2 regions of the Apibacter adventoris genome follow, and region 2 is predicted to be linked to the other one. Evidence: riboswitches for the same ligand, from Rfam matches in the RefSeq annotation. Region 2 holds a riboswitch; the other holds the start of a gene.
What was found. A riboswitch is a leader RNA that binds a small molecule or an ion and turns the genes downstream of it on or off. The one in region 2 is predicted to bind cobalamin.
Positions count from the first base shown of each region.

Region 1 (7,857 bases), on a different contig from region 2:
GTTTACGAAGTAAACGAAAAAGTTGTGGCTTTTATATCTTTACATTACATACCTCAAATAGCAAGAGAAGGGGATTATTTAAGAATAAATTATTTTGCAGTAGATCAAGATTTCAGAAGTAGGGGTATCGGAAAAGAAATAGAAGAATATTGTGTGAAATTAGCTCAAGAAAAAAAGTGCGATAGAATTGAGCTACATACTCAGGAACGTAGAAAATTAGCGCAGAAATTTTATGCACGTCAGGGATATAAAGAAGATCCTAAATACTTAGTTAAGATTTTAAAAAATAAAAATACTTAAATATTAAAAAATATAACTTTATCATTTATATTATCAATATACCCCTATAATGTTATTTTAATAATAATTTTTCAATAATAAATTTACTATTCTCATTTCAATGGTTTTGTTTTAATAAAAGGAGGATGATAATATTAATAATGCGAAAAGTCATGTAATTTGTCTTTTTTATAAAAGAAGAAATCAATTAAAAATTCAGAGTATAATAAAACTCAAACATGGATATAAAAAAACGGCTACAATACCTATCGATAACTATAATTAAATATAGCCTAATTAAATGTAATATAAATGATATAATAATGCTATAAAATTTACATTTCGTTTTACCGCCTATAAATAAAATAAATTTTATACTTATCTTAAAGAGATAAGCTCTAAGCAATTAAATAAAGGTTCAGGATATACACCTAATGCGATAATTAAAACAATAACGATTATAGCAACTAGATTATAGGTAAAAGGAGCTTTTTTTGCCACTGTTAATTCTTTATATTCGGAATTAAAATACATGGCTATAATTATTTTTAGATAATAAGCAATACTTATAGCAGAACCTAAGATAGCAACAATAACCAAAATAGGTTGAGTTTTTAAAGTTTGAGTAAATAAACTAAATTTAGCAATAAATCCGGAAGTTAAAGGAATACCGGCCATTGATAAAAGAGAAATAGTTGTAGTTAATGCTAAAATAGGTTGTTTTTTAGCTAAACCATTAAACATACATATATCAGTCATACCATGTGATACTCTTTCAATATAAATTAAACTGGCAAATACCCCAACAGTAGATAAAGAGTATGCTAATAAATAGAAAGCTAAAATATATATAGAATTGGCATCCGAATTAAAATAAATAAGAAGTAAATATCCGGCATGAGATATACTTGAATAAGCCAACATCCTTTTAGCATTCCTTTGCAAAACACCAATAATATTGGCAGTAAGTAAAGTTATAATTGCTAAGTAGAATATAATGTATTGCCAATCGTTCAGTTGACCTACAAAAACAAATTCTAATAATTTATATAGAGCAACAAAACCGCATATTTTTATTACAGAAGCCATAAAAGCAGTAATTAGAGAAGGGGAACCTTCATAAACATCCGGTGCCCAGAAATGAAAAGGAGCAATAGATATTTTAAAAAGTAAACCTACTAACATAAGAATAATCCCTGTAATATATATTGTAGGAAAATGCAATGTATTGATACTATATTGTCTGATAGTAGAAATGTCAAAAGAACCGGTAGTACCATATATTAAAGCTATTCCAAATAACAAAAAACCTGTAGCAAAAGCCCCCATTAGAAAGTATTTAATTGAAGCTTCATTGGATCGTAAATCTATTTTATTACTTCCGGCTAAAACATATAGAGGAATAGATAAAATTTCTATTCCAAGGAATAAGGTTACAAGATTTTGAAAACTAAAGAGTATAATTCCTCCACAAAGGGAAAATAATAAAAGGCTGTAAATTTCTGCCTGATGGTGGTCTATCAATTTAAAAGCAAATCTCCCTAATGCAAAAATTAATAAAGTAGTGATAATTGAAATTTGTGTAAATATTTGAGCACTATGATCAAAATTGAACATAAACTTATATTGTTCAAAAAAAGAAAAATCTCCATAAAAAGTACCCATAAAAGCTATAATTAAACCCATAATGGATATCGGCTGAGAGTATTTTCCTGTCCCTAAAACTCCTGAATATAACGCTAAAATAGCTGTTATAAATAGTATAATAATAACACTCATTTAAATTACGATTTACTTTACCTAGTTTGTAGGAGGCAAAGTTAATATATTTCATTCAAAGTGCGAAATTTAAGTAATCAATTTTGTGCTAGTAAAAAAGAATAATTTATCAAATAAAATATATTCATTTACAGACTTTAATAAAGAACAAATCGGCATCAAATAATAATTGTGAATAACACTTTTAATTTATAATAAAGAAAAAATAATAATTTAGGGAAGTAAATAAAAATCTTCCACAAATAAGTTTGTGGAAGAATAGATACTTAATTTTAAATTTATTTTAAAAATTCAAAATGAGCTGGCATTACACCCGTTGTTTGCGAATTTTTTAAATTACCGTTTTTATCAAACCAAAATATTTTTCCGGGGTTGACGTAATTTGATGCATCTCCTATAAATATATCGCCATTCTCTTTATTAATAACTAAACCATAAGGAGACTCAATTTTATTTTTATCTGCTTCACTAATAAAACTTCCTGAAATTTTTTCTTTGGTAATAATATTGATTTTACCATAAGTACTTTTAGGTTGGTTTGTAGACCAGTCAACGCTATAATAATAAAGTTCATTTCCATAGAAATCAAAATTGCTTACCGGAATATTTATAGTTTTAATTACAGTATCCGTAGATGGATCAATAGCAGAAATACTTCCTGGTATTGTTTTATAATTTCCTAAGGAAGTTATCCATATTACATTATTCTTATCTTTTTTAACTTTGGAAAGATTAGTAGCCACTTCTATTTTTTTTATTTCTTTAAAACTATCGAGATCAATAATAGATACTCTATTATCATAGTTTGTAAGATATCCTCCAGAGTTAGCTACATAGAGTTTATTATTGGCAATCGTAAGCCCTTCCGGTTGATAACCTACAACAACCTTATCTTCCGTATTCTTTATATTTGCAGTGTCAATTCTATAGACATACCCTAATTGTTTAGTGCCAACCATAGGTCCCGCATAAGAAGTGATGTATGCATATTGATTGTGAAAAGTGATATTTCGTCCATTTGCTATACCCTCAATTTTTCCTATATGCTCTCCGGTTTTTAAATTGATAACCTCTACATAATTAGAAGCGTTTACAACAATATATAATCTGTTTCCATAAGCAGCAATATCATTCCCTGTATCTCCTAAACCTGCTTGTTGTGGATTTATTTGAGTAAAAAAAGATAAGGTATATTTGCCGGTATTAAAATTCCAAAAATCTAAAGTAGAATTATTTTGTCCATATACCCCTTCGTTTAAAATATAAATACCGGAAGATTGTTTGTTTATAACTGGAGGAGAATTGTTCCAATCATCATCATCATTACACCCTATTAAGCTAAAGAGTGGTAGTAAAAGAAAAAGTAATTTTTTTAGTTTCATATTATTAATTTTTATATGTTAATTTTAAGTGAAAGCCTGTAATTTCGTCCGGGCATAGGATAGTTTCTTACAATTGCGTATTGTTTATTAAAAATATTATTTATTTCGATTCCTGCTTTTAGGTTCATAATTTTTAAAGAAATATCATGTGTTAATGAGAAATCATGAGTATACCATTCTTTCTCATAATTAGCAGGAATATTAGCCGGCTGGTTATATCTTTCTCCTGTATAAATAAAACTGTAATTCAGATTCCATTTTTTATATAAAATACTTATCAATAAACTTCCACTATTCCATGGTATATATGGAATCTGATTTTTGTAATTATATAGAGTAGGGGAAGATATATCCTGAGCATCTTCATAGGTATATGTTGCTTTTAGATTTAGTAATAGGTTTTTGTATAGTTTGTAGGAGGTTAAGGCCGATATATCGATTCCGCGTATACGAACTTTTCCTAAATTTAACATAGTCCAGCGAAATTGTTGACCTTTAGGATATGCTATAATTTTATCTCTAACTTCGTTATAATAAACATCTGTTTCTAATTCTACCTGATAAAATATCCCAGAGTTAAAATATTTGCTATAATTAATGCCTGCATCATATTGGGTGGTATATTCAGGTCTTAAAAGAGAGTTTCCGAAATCTGTATAATATAAGTCGTTAAATGTAGGCATTCGGAATATTCGCTTATAAAATGCATGAACATCAAAATCTAAAGCTCTGAATGGTTTAAAATAAATAAAAACAGAAGGTGTATATTCCTTTTTGTTTGGAGATGCTTGAGATAAAGAAGTTTTTTTAATTTTTTCCTGAATATAAGTACCTAGCAAACTAGCCTGAAATTTAAATCTAGAAAAATGTAAAGAAGTAGCTGCGGCAATTAGTTCCGAATTTCTATCAGGGAATGCAAAAAAAGGAAGATCTGCATCTAAACTGTTATATTGATAATCTGCTGATAATGAGGCATCCCAAAATGAAAAAAACGAATATTGCTGAACCCATGAAAAATAAAATTCCTTCTGTTTGAAAGTATTGTTTATATATTTGCTTTTAATATCGTTTTGCAGGTAATGTGTATGATCATAGGCATATTTTGCATTAAAAGAAAATTTATATTTAGAAGTAATTTTTTTTTCTAAAGATCCTTGAATAAAAAAATTTCTGTCCCATTGTTTTTCATATCTATGGTATACATTTTTAACAATTGCTCCTGGAATTTGTCTTTCAGAATCATAATAATAAGCTTTGATATTCCATATTCCTTTAGATAATTTACCAAAAAGTCCAGCTTCTGCCCGAAAGGCGTTTATATTTCCATTTTGACGAATTGCTGTGGTATCCCATATGATCGATCCATTACTGGCTCTTTCACTTTGGCGGAATTTGTATTTTCCGTTGGAATTAACATATTCAAAATTTAAAGATGAATTTAGAGATTCAGATAATTTCTGTTCCCAATTAATAGAAGGATTTATTAAATTAAAGGACCCGGAACGGTAGTTCATACTTAAATTTGTTTTCTTCTGTTCTTTAAATTGAGGAATTTTGCTTTTTAAATAAATGCTGCTTGCAGATCCAAAATCTTTTGCAGGTTGGAATATTTCGCTTTTTTGTCCATTGTAAAGAGATATAGATTCTAGATTATCTAATGAAAATTTTCCTAAATCTACGGTCCCATTTTGAGCGTTACCTAGCTGAATACCATCATAAAAAACTCCCACATGTTGACTTCCCATTCCTCTGATATTTACGGTTTTCATTCCACCGACTCCTCCATAATCTTTGAGTTGAACCCCCGAAAAAAATTTAAGCGCATCAGCTACAGATAGGCTGTTTAAAGTTTCCAATTCTTTACCCTCTAATTTTTGATAAGGAATAATTGCATTTTTTTCAATTTTTCCGATAGAAATGACCTCGGGGATTTCAAGTATTTGTGTAGTATCTTTTTTTTCCTGAGAAAATACAATTAAACAAGGAATACAGATACACAGAAATATTAAAAAAATTGTAGAATTGTATTTAGTCATTTGTAAGCCAATCTGTTATAATATTAAGTAATATATTATTAAAGGCTAACATGAAATATAAACAGAAAAAGTAATCTGTAAAAAACTTTTAGATGTTTTAGCTTCATTCCACGAAAGCGTTTAACTTATATCATTTTCAGAATTGGCAGGTTTTCTGACTTACTTCATTTTAAGAAAACCTTCCCAAATATTAAGCTATTCAGTGGTTGTTTTTTTATTCTTAAAACTATTTAGAAGCTTACAGCAGCGGGCCTGTTTTGGATTTTCACCAAATTCCCTATTAAGTTTAATATTTTATATATAAAAAACACCAAAACTCAACAAATATAAAAAAATTATTTAAAAATGTATTTATTTTTCAATTCTTATAAATTTGTTAAATTAGCACATTGCAAAATTTAAAAATATAGATTTGTTGCATGAATATTCAACTTCCAGATAAATTATATTATTCTATAGGAGAAGTATCTAGAGCTTTTAACGTAAATACATCTCTAATTAGGTTCTGGGAAAAAGAATTTGATATAATTTCTCCTAAAAAAAATAAAAAAGGAGATCGTTTTTTTACGCCAAAAGATATAGATAACCTAAAAATTATTTATCATTTAGTTAAAGAAAAAGGTTATACTTTAGAGGGAGCAAGAACGGTTTTACAAACGGAAAAGAATTTAGAAAAAAAAATTGAAATTATAACAAGGCTGCAAGCAGTAAAATCCGAATTATTAAAACTTAAAAATTTACTTGAAGATTAACAATATAAATATAATAATTTATGAAATTACCAAAATTTTTAATGGCAGATAACTCTGATTTTCCTGATGATTTATATGTCGTTCACACCGAGTTTCCTAGGTTTATTTTAAATGTTGAAGAGGAAGAAGTTGAATGGTTTGATGAGTTAGAAGGTGAGGAAGAAGAAATAACTAATGAAGTAAATCATCTTATACAACAAGCATTTGACTTTTGTGATGATGAAATTGATAAATATGAAGAAGAAGAGGAATAATTTATTTTAATATATCCAATCAAAAAGCTGTATCTTATTGATACAGTTTTTTTGTAAATAAAAAATTATATTGCAATTTAATTATTTTACTTTAAATTAATTACACGAAATTTTGTTTTTGTTATAGTATAATCTCATGCTCATATAGATATTTATATAAGAAACAATTGTTTTAATTTCTTATATATTCATATATTATATTAAAAATTATTGTTAGTTATAATAATGATAACTCATTAGAATTCTGTTCTATAAATTTTACATTTTAAAGTTTAATAAATATTTTTCAATATAATTAAAAAAAATATAAAATATAATTTATAACTTTGTTTTTCAAAGTACTTTATATATGAATAGTAATTTAAACCCTTTAGAAAGTATTCAGGAGATTAGAACTTATATTAAGAAATCTTCTCAATTTTTAAGTATGAGTGGCTGGAGCGGGATTTGGATAGGTTCATGTGGCCTAATATCTGGTTTTATTGCTATTTATTTAGTAAAAACAACTTTCATTCCGCCATCCAAATCTAGTTCTTATAATGTTTTATTATATTTAGCATTGATCACCTTATTTTTAGCCGTTATCGGAGGAATTTATTTTTCAATAAGAAAAGTTATAAGAAAGGGAGAAAAACTAATAAACCATGTATTTAAAAGAATGTTTATAAATTTTTCTATACCCTTGTTTACTGGTGGGATGGCTTCTATTGCTCTTATAAATTATAATTGTACAATTTTAATACCTTCAGCTACTTTAATTTTTTATGGATTGTCTTTATTTACAGTATCTAGAGATACTTTAGATGAAGTAAGAATAGTCGGAATATTAGAAATAATGTTGGGTATATTATCCACTTTTTTCATCACTTATTCTTTAATATTTTGGATTATAGGTTTTGGGGTATTACATATAATTTATGGTATAATTTTGTGGAAAAAATATGATTGAAAAGAAAATATATAATGGAGCCTATTAATATAAATAGTTTAAATAAAATATTTGATAATCGTATTCGTGTTGGAATTATGAGTATACTTTCAGTAAATTCAGTCTTGGCATTTAATGATTTGAAAGAATTATTACAATTAACAGATGGAAATTTGGCCTCTCATTTGAAAAACTTAGAAGAAAATGAATATATATCTGTAAAAAAAGGATTTATAGGAAGGAAACCTCATACAACTTATAGTGCAACAAGTAAAGGTAAAGAAGCTTTTCTCAAACATTTAGATGCATTAGAAAAAATAATAAAAAAAATGAAATAATTTTTTTTGACTAAATACTTTGTAATTCAAAGTACTTTTATATATAATATTTAAAATTAATACTTATAACCATGGAAAATCAAAATCAACCAGAAGATCAAAAATTACA
Region 1 covers NZ_PSZN01000010.1:47,119-54,975, reverse strand. Annotated here, with positions in the region: gene C4S76_RS05495 (GNAT family N-acetyltransferase) at 1-300, shown strand, start outside; gene C4S76_RS05490 (NADH-quinone oxidoreductase subunit N) at 658-2,058, opposite strand; gene C4S76_RS05485 (YncE family protein) at 2,337-3,440, opposite strand; gene C4S76_RS05480 (TonB-dependent receptor) at 3,452-5,476, opposite strand; cobalamin riboswitch at 5,604-5,806, opposite strand; gene C4S76_RS05475 (MerR family transcriptional regulator) at 5,896-6,228, shown strand; gene C4S76_RS05470 (hypothetical protein) at 6,249-6,482, shown strand; gene C4S76_RS05465 (hypothetical protein) at 6,832-7,431, shown strand; gene C4S76_RS05460 (winged helix-turn-helix domain-containing protein) at 7,446-7,748, shown strand; gene creD (cell envelope integrity protein CreD) at 7,820-7,857, shown strand, end outside.
Region 1: it holds a riboswitch for cobalamin, as region 2 does, so the genes downstream of both, C4S76_RS05480 (TonB-dependent receptor) here and metE (5-methyltetrahydropteroyltriglutamate--homocysteine S-methyltransferase) in region 2, are expected to answer to the same signal.

Region 2 (7,857 bases):
AATTATACTTAATAGCTTTTTTTATAGATTTATAATCTCTCCCTATTTTTCTAGTTTGTACTAAAGCTGAATGTAAATATAAATTATGAGGCATTACTGTTGCTCCAATAATTCCTATGGCTATATATAAAGCTTCATTATTAGGAAGAGTAGGTCTGAAACCTTTAACCACTTCACCAATTTCAGGTTTGGCTAAAAACATTTCAATTAAAAAACATCCACCTATAATACTAATTAAGACGATGATAAAAGCCTCCATTTTTCGTATGCCAAATCTTTGAAGAACTAATAATAATAAGGTATCTAAAGCAGCAATCCATACTCCCCATATCATATCTAGTCCGAATAGAAGCTGCAAACCAATTGCCATCCCTAAAACCTCTGCCAGATCAGTAGCAGCAATAGCTATTTCCGCAAAAACATAAAGAATATAATTTATCCATTTAGGATAGTATTCTCTATTGGTCTGAGCAAGATCAAGGCCTCTAACAATACCTAATCTGGCACTTAATGATTGTAGAAGAAGAGCCATAATATTGCTCATAAGTAGTACCCAGATAAGTGCGTACCCAAATTTACTACCTCCAGCAATATCTGTTGCCCAATTTCCAGGATCTAAATATCCGACTGCAACCAAATATGCAGGTCCAAAAAAGGCAAATAATTTTTTCCATTTATTTCTATTATCTGTATTTACAGATTGATGTACTTCTTGTAGAGATTTCTTACTCAATTGTTAGACTTTTCTAATTTTGTAAAGTTACATAAATTTTTTATTATCTATTATAAATATTTTTATGAAGGAATCCATAAATGATCTTTAAAATCGACTACTTTATTATTTTCTATTTTAATACCTTCACTTTCAAGTAATTCTTGCATTAGATTTGAAGATGCAAAATGATTTTTTCCCGTTAGTAAACCATTTCTATTAACTACTCGATGCGCTGGTAAATTTTTAATGGAATGAGAGGAATTCATTGCATTAACCTACTAATCTAGCAGACTTTTTAGTTCCTAAAAAATTAGCGATAGCTCCATACGTGGTTATCTTTCCATAGGGGATTCTTTGTACAATTTGGTAAACTTTTTCAAAAAAATTATCATTTTTCATAAATTATATTAAAAAATTGGAGCTTTTTTATTAGTTAAAAATAGTAAAAAAACGTAATATTATAAGTTTATTATTAATTGAGATAAACATATACTTTTATGAAATTTATTTTAATTTATTGATTTTCATTTATTTGATAGCGTACAGATAAATTCACTTATTAAAAGTATAAAAATTTCATTCATTTTTGTTCATATATTAAAAATATTATTATATTAGAGCAAATGAAGTTAAGACTTCAAGCACAAACCAAAAAATGAGAAAAAATATATTTTGTTTTCTTAATGTTTTTTAATATTTTAGAAGGTTAAGGAAGTAAAATAAAGGAATGACTCTAAGTAAATTTAGAGTCATTCTTTTTTTATAAATTAAAATGATTCTTGTACTATAATTAATTACAAAGAAGTTAATAAATCACGGAATTTTTAAAATATCAAAAAAACAGTTTAAATATATTTTGTTTTATCAACATAATAATTTTAATAGATTAAAGGATAGTAAATTTATTTATAACGAAGAAATGAAAAATGTTAAAAAAGAAAATGATGTTGGAAAAGATATGTTCATATTTTTAAAATAATAAAAAATATTTGATCAACCTTTATACAATTGTTTTTTTAGGAGGGAAAGAGTCTTTTTTTGACTTTCAAAAGCTAATTCGTCTATGTCTATTTCTGTAATTTTTTTCCATAAGAACCCTTTTAATTCTATAGTATCAAAATCTTCTATTAATAAATGATCATCTCTATATAGGAAAAATAAATCAATAGTATTATATAAAATATTTTTATATAAATAAGTATTAGGATTAGAATTTATGTATTGAAGTTTAGTTTTGTCAATGTCTATATTTAATTCTTCTTTTAATTCCCGTACACAGCTGAACTCGGCAGTTTCTGCGGGATCTATAAAACCACCTGCCAGATCCAGATAACCTTTTTGAGGATCTTTATTTCGTACAGTTAGTAGGATTTTGTCTTCTTTTTGAATTATAACAGCTACAGCACCTGCTGTATTATGGTAAAACTCAAAATCACAATCGGTACACGTAATTTTAATTCCTTTATCAAATATAAGATGAGGACTTTTACAATTGGGGCAATATTTGAAAATAGGATCCATAAGAAAATTTATTTGACAAACAAATGTAAGCAGGAAAATATAATATTTTGCATAAAATATTAAAAATCTATTTGTTATAAACTAAATATAAATTTGTTAAATAAATAAAAATAAAACAGTTAAAACATTATTACTTATAAAATCGGATAGTATATATTTTCCCTATTGTGTTATTAATAAAATAAAAAATAAATTGTTTTTTATCTGAATTTATTACTAGTAAATTTGATTTAGATTTATAAAATAAAAATTATGGCAACAGTAACATTAAAAGGAAACCTAGTACATACAACAGGGAATTTGCCCAAAGTGGGTTCACTAATTCCTGATTTTACATTGATAGATGCAGATTTATCACCAAAAAAATTATCAGATTATAAAGGAAAGAAATTAGTATTAAATATTTTTCCAAGTGTTGATACAGGTACATGTGCAATGTCAGTGAGAGAATTTAACCAAAAAGCTTCAACATTAGAAAATACAGTAGTGTTGTGTATATCTAAGGACTTACCCTTTGCTCAAAAACGTTTTTGTGCTGCTGAAGGATTGAAAAATGTAATTACGCTTTCAGCTTTTCGTTCTTCATTTGGAAAAGACTATGGACTAGAGTTTTCAGATGGACCTATGAAAGGGCTATTAAGTCGTGTAGTTATTATTGTAGATGAAAAAGGAAAAGTTATATATGAAGAACAAGTTCCTGAAATTTCACACGAGCCGGATTATGATTCTGCTTTAAAAACACTAATAAAATAGATGTAAAAATTTAAATAAAATAAAAAATGTTTTGATATATTTTATGAGGAAACTCAGGTTTGATTAAATAATTATATTTCAACTATTTTGTACCTTTACATCAAAAAATAATAAAAAATAAAAATCATGAGTAGAAAATTTCCTGCTGGTGTAGCAACCGGTTCATTAGTAAAAGAAATATTTGAGTATGCTAAAGAAAAACAATTTGCTTTACCCGCATGTAACGTAATAGGTTCTAGTAATATAAATGCAGCGTTGGAAACTGCTGTTAGGTTAAATGCACCTATTATTATACAGTTTTCTAATGGAGGAGCACAATTTAATGCCGGAAAAGGATTTAAAAGTGAAACCCAAAGAGCAGATGTACTAGGAGCTATTGCAGGAGCAAAACATATACACACATTAGCAGAAGCCTATGGTGCTACTGTAATTTTACATACAGACCATTGTGCTAAAAAATTATTACCTTGGATAGACGGGTTACTAACAGCAAATGAAGAATTTTATAAAAAAGAAGGGAAAACCTTATATTCTTCTCACATGTTAGATCTTTCAGAACAACCATTGAATGAAAATTTGGAAATTTCTTCCCAATATTTTGAAAGAATGGCTAAAATAGGAATGACTTTAGAAGTAGAAATTGGTATAACCGGAGGAGAAGAAGACGGAGTAGATAATTCAGATGTAGACAGTTCTAAACTATATACCCAACCGGAAGATGTATATAAAACTTACCAAGCACTAAACGCTATAAGTCCCAATTTTACAATAGCTGCAGCTTTTGGTAACGTACATGGGGTTTATAAACCTGGAAATGTAAAATTAGAACCTAAAATTTTACATAATTCTCAAGAATATATTCAAAAGCAGATTGGAGGTACTTCCAAGCCAATTAATTTTGTGTTTCATGGAGGATCAGGTTCTTCTTTAGAAGAAATAAGAGAAGCCATTAGTTATGGGGTAATTAAAATGAATATAGATACAGATCTACAATTTGCCTATTTAGAAGGAGTAAGAAATTATGTGGAAACAAATATAGATTACTTAAAATCTCAGGTAGGTAATCCAACAGGAGAAGATGCTCCTAATAAAAAATATTATGATCCAAGAGTATGGGTTCGAAAAGCTGAAGATTCTTTTTCTAAAAGATTAGAAAAAGCTTTTGAAGATTTAAATAATATCAACACTTTATAAAAAATAATATTAAAAATAAAAAAGACTTCCATGATTTCGGGAGTCTTTTTTTTGTACATTTATAAATTATAATCTATACTTAATTAAAAATTAAAAACTATGAAAGAATCAAAGTATTTAATAACAGCAATAATTGGAGGTTTATCTATAATTTTAGCAGCCTACTTTTTAGGGAATTCTATTAAAAATAAAAATAAAACAACTTCTATTTCCGTGACAGGGTCGGGAACTAAAGATTTTGTATCAGATCTTATAGTGTGGAATGGAGGATTTTCTAAGAAAAATATGGATTTAAAAGAAGCCTATGTAGGATTAGAACAAGACAGGCAAAAAATAAAAGAATATCTTATGTCTAAAGGATTCGCAGAAGCAGATATTGTTTTTTCTGCCGTAGATATTGACAAGGAATATGATTATAAAGGTTATGATGTAGGCAGTCAGAGAATTTTTACAGGATATAAGTTGCAGCAAACCGTATCAATAGAGTCTAAAGATGTTCAAAAAGTGGAAAACCTTTCCCGCCAGATTACAGAATTAATTAATAACGGAGTTGAACTGTATTCTAGAGCTCCCTCTTATTACTATACCAAGTTGGCAGATCTTAAGATACAGATGATAGCGGATGCCACTAAAGATGCTAGAAAAAGAGCAGAAGAAATTGCAGTTAATGCAGGAGGAAAGTTAGGCAATTTAAAAAAGGCGAACTTAGGAGTTTTTCAAATTACTGCACAAAACTCATCAGACGAAGATTATTCCTGGGGAGGAACATTTAATACTTCTTCTAAAAACAAGACAGCAAGTATAACCATTAGATTAGATTATGAAGTTAAATAAAAATGTAGAATAATAATGAATCAATCCGATGTATTATTTAAGAAATTCAACAGTTCTAAATTAGATCTGAAAAATAGAATTGTTATGGCCCCGATGACTCGTTTCTTTTCTGCGAATGGAGTTCCAACAACAGAAGTTGCAGAATATTATGCCAGAAGGGCTAGGGCTGATGTCGGATTGATCATTACGGAAGGAACAGTGATTAATAGGGCTTCAGCATCTAACGATCCCAATGTTCCTCATATATATGGTGAAGAATCATTGGAAGGATGGAAACAAGTAGTGAATAGAGTGCACGAAGAAGGAGGAAAAATAGCCCCGCAGTTATGGCATATGGGAATTGTTCCATATATGAAAAACTGGAGACCCTCAGTTCCGATGGAAGGACCTTCTGGCTATATTAATCCGGAACAAAAATCCGGAATACAAATGACAGAGGAAGATATTCAAAAAACAATATCCGCCTATGCAGAAGCCGCTTTAAATTCAAAAAACCTAGGATTTGATGCAGTAGAGATTCATGGGGCTCACGGCTATTTAATAGATCAGTTTTTTTGGGAAAAGATGAATAAACGAACCGATCATTGGGGAGGAAAGAACATTGGAGAGCGAACTCATTTTGCCATAGCCGTTATAAAAGCTATTAGAAAAGCTGTAGGAGAAGATTTCCCTCTTATTATACGATTGTCTCAATGGAAACAACAGGACTATACAGCTAAGATAGCAACCAATCCTAAAGAAATGGAAGAATGGCTATTACCTTTGTCAGAAGCCGGAATAGACATTTTTCATTGTTCTCAAAGAAGATTTTGGGAGCCGGAATTTGAAGGTTCTGATTTAAATTTTGCCGGTTGGGCAAAAAAAATAACTCATAAACCTTCTATATCTGTAGGATCAGTGGCATTAACATCAGATTTTTTAGGTACTTTTAAAGGTGAATCTTCTCAGCCTAATGCAGGGTCTATAGAACAGTTATTAAATAAAATGCAAAAAAATGAATTTGATCTAATAGCTGTCGGTAGAGCCTTATTAGCAGACCCGGAGTGGGTTATAAAAGTTAAAAATAATAATATTCATGATTTTAAAGACTTTAAAAAAGAGTATTTAAAAACCTTATTTTAAAAAATATATAATCAATATTTATTTTTACTATCTTTGTTGAGTTAAGTTCTTTCCTTAATTTCTTTATCAACTAAAATTAGGTTTTGCTTAACTGCAAATTAATAGGGAATCATGTGAAAATCATGAGCTGACGCGCAACTGTAAGTAATAAAAAAAGTTTTTACCCTTAGCATTCCATTGCAAATAGCGAGAAGGATGGTAAAAATGTTATAAGCCAGGAGACCTGCCTATTTTGAATTGACAATGCTTTCGCGGTATAAAGTTAAGAGTCAGGATGTGTATTGTAATAGGGATTATTATATGATAAATTTTGTATTATAATTCTAGTTATAATGTAATTCTATTTCTCTTCATAAATATAGAGCATTGTGAAGTTTAGCAAAAGAACTTTTTATAGTTAATCCTTTAAAAAGTTAAAAAATGCAGACAAACAACCTTGGCTATCCACGAATTGGTAGTAACAGAGAACTAAAAAAATCCAGTGAAAAATATTGGGCTGGAAAAATATCAGTTACAGAACTGATACGTACAGGAGTTGAAATACGTAAATCCAACTGGGAATTGCAAAAAAAAGCTGGTATTGATTTAATTCCATCTAATGATTTTTCATTTTATGATCATGTATTAGACATGTCATTGATGCTAGGAGCTATACCTAAGCGATACCATAAAGTAATATTGGATAAATCAAATTCGGAAATTGATTTATATTTTGCAATGGCTAGGGGATATCAAAAAAATAATTTAGACATAAAAGCAATGGAAATGACTAAATGGTTTGATACTAATTATCATTACATTGTTCCGGAATTTACTAAAGACCAGAAATTTAATTTATTTTCTACAAAAATTGTAGATGAATTTTTAGAAGCAAAAAATTTAGGTATACAAACCAAGCCTGTATTAATAGGACCTGTATCTTTTATATTATTAGGAAAGGAAAAAGAAACAGGGTTTCATAAATTAGATTTACTAAAAAATTTGTTACCTGTCTACATTGATATTCTTACCAGGCTAAAAGAAGCACAAGTGGAATGGGTTCAATTTGATGAACCATTCTTAGGCTTAGATTTAGATTCAACTGCAAAAGAAGCATTTATATATGCATATGAAGAAATAAATAAAACGTTTCCAACTCTTAAAAAATTAGTAGCTACTTATTTTGAAGGTTTAAAGGACAATACAACCTTAGCTTTATCCTTACCAGTACAGGCAATTCATATAGATTTAGTTCGTTGTCCGCAACAATTAGATGAAATATTACAAAAAATTCCTAGTGGTAAAAAACTATCTTTGGGTATTGTTGATGGAAGAAATATATGGAAAAATAATTATCAGCATTCTTTAAAAACAATACACAAAACAATTGAAAAAATAGGGGAAGAAAATGTTATGATAGCTCCATCATGTTCTTTAATACACTCTCCATGTGATTTGGATTTAGAGACTAACGAAGAAATCCTTACATCAGAGATTAAACAATGGATGGCATTTGCAAAGCAAAAGATAGAAGAATTAGCTTCTTTAAAAAAACTTATTGAAAAAGGAAATTCAGAACCTAATACTACTTTACTAAAAGAAAATATAAAAGCACATAGAAATAGAGAAATATCAGATTTAATTCATGACCAAAGAATAAAAAGTAAAATAACCGATATAAATTTAAAAATTAAAAGAGAAAATACTTTTCCAATAAGGAAAGAAAAACAGAATTATAT
Region 2 covers NZ_PSZN01000002.1:177,150-185,006, reverse strand. Annotated here, with positions in the region: gene C4S76_RS01565 (Nramp family divalent metal transporter) at 1-733, opposite strand, end outside; partial or broken gene C4S76_RS01560 (MGMT family protein) at 796-1,114, opposite strand; gene C4S76_RS01555 (NUDIX hydrolase) at 1,709-2,236, opposite strand; gene tpx (thiol peroxidase) at 2,489-2,989, shown strand; gene fbaA (class II fructose-bisphosphate aldolase) at 3,116-4,183, shown strand; gene C4S76_RS01540 (SIMPL domain-containing protein) at 4,283-5,017, shown strand; gene C4S76_RS01535 (NADH:flavin oxidoreductase) at 5,033-6,139, shown strand; cobalamin riboswitch at 6,201-6,384, shown strand; gene metE (5-methyltetrahydropteroyltriglutamate--homocysteine S-methyltransferase) at 6,560-7,857, shown strand, end outside.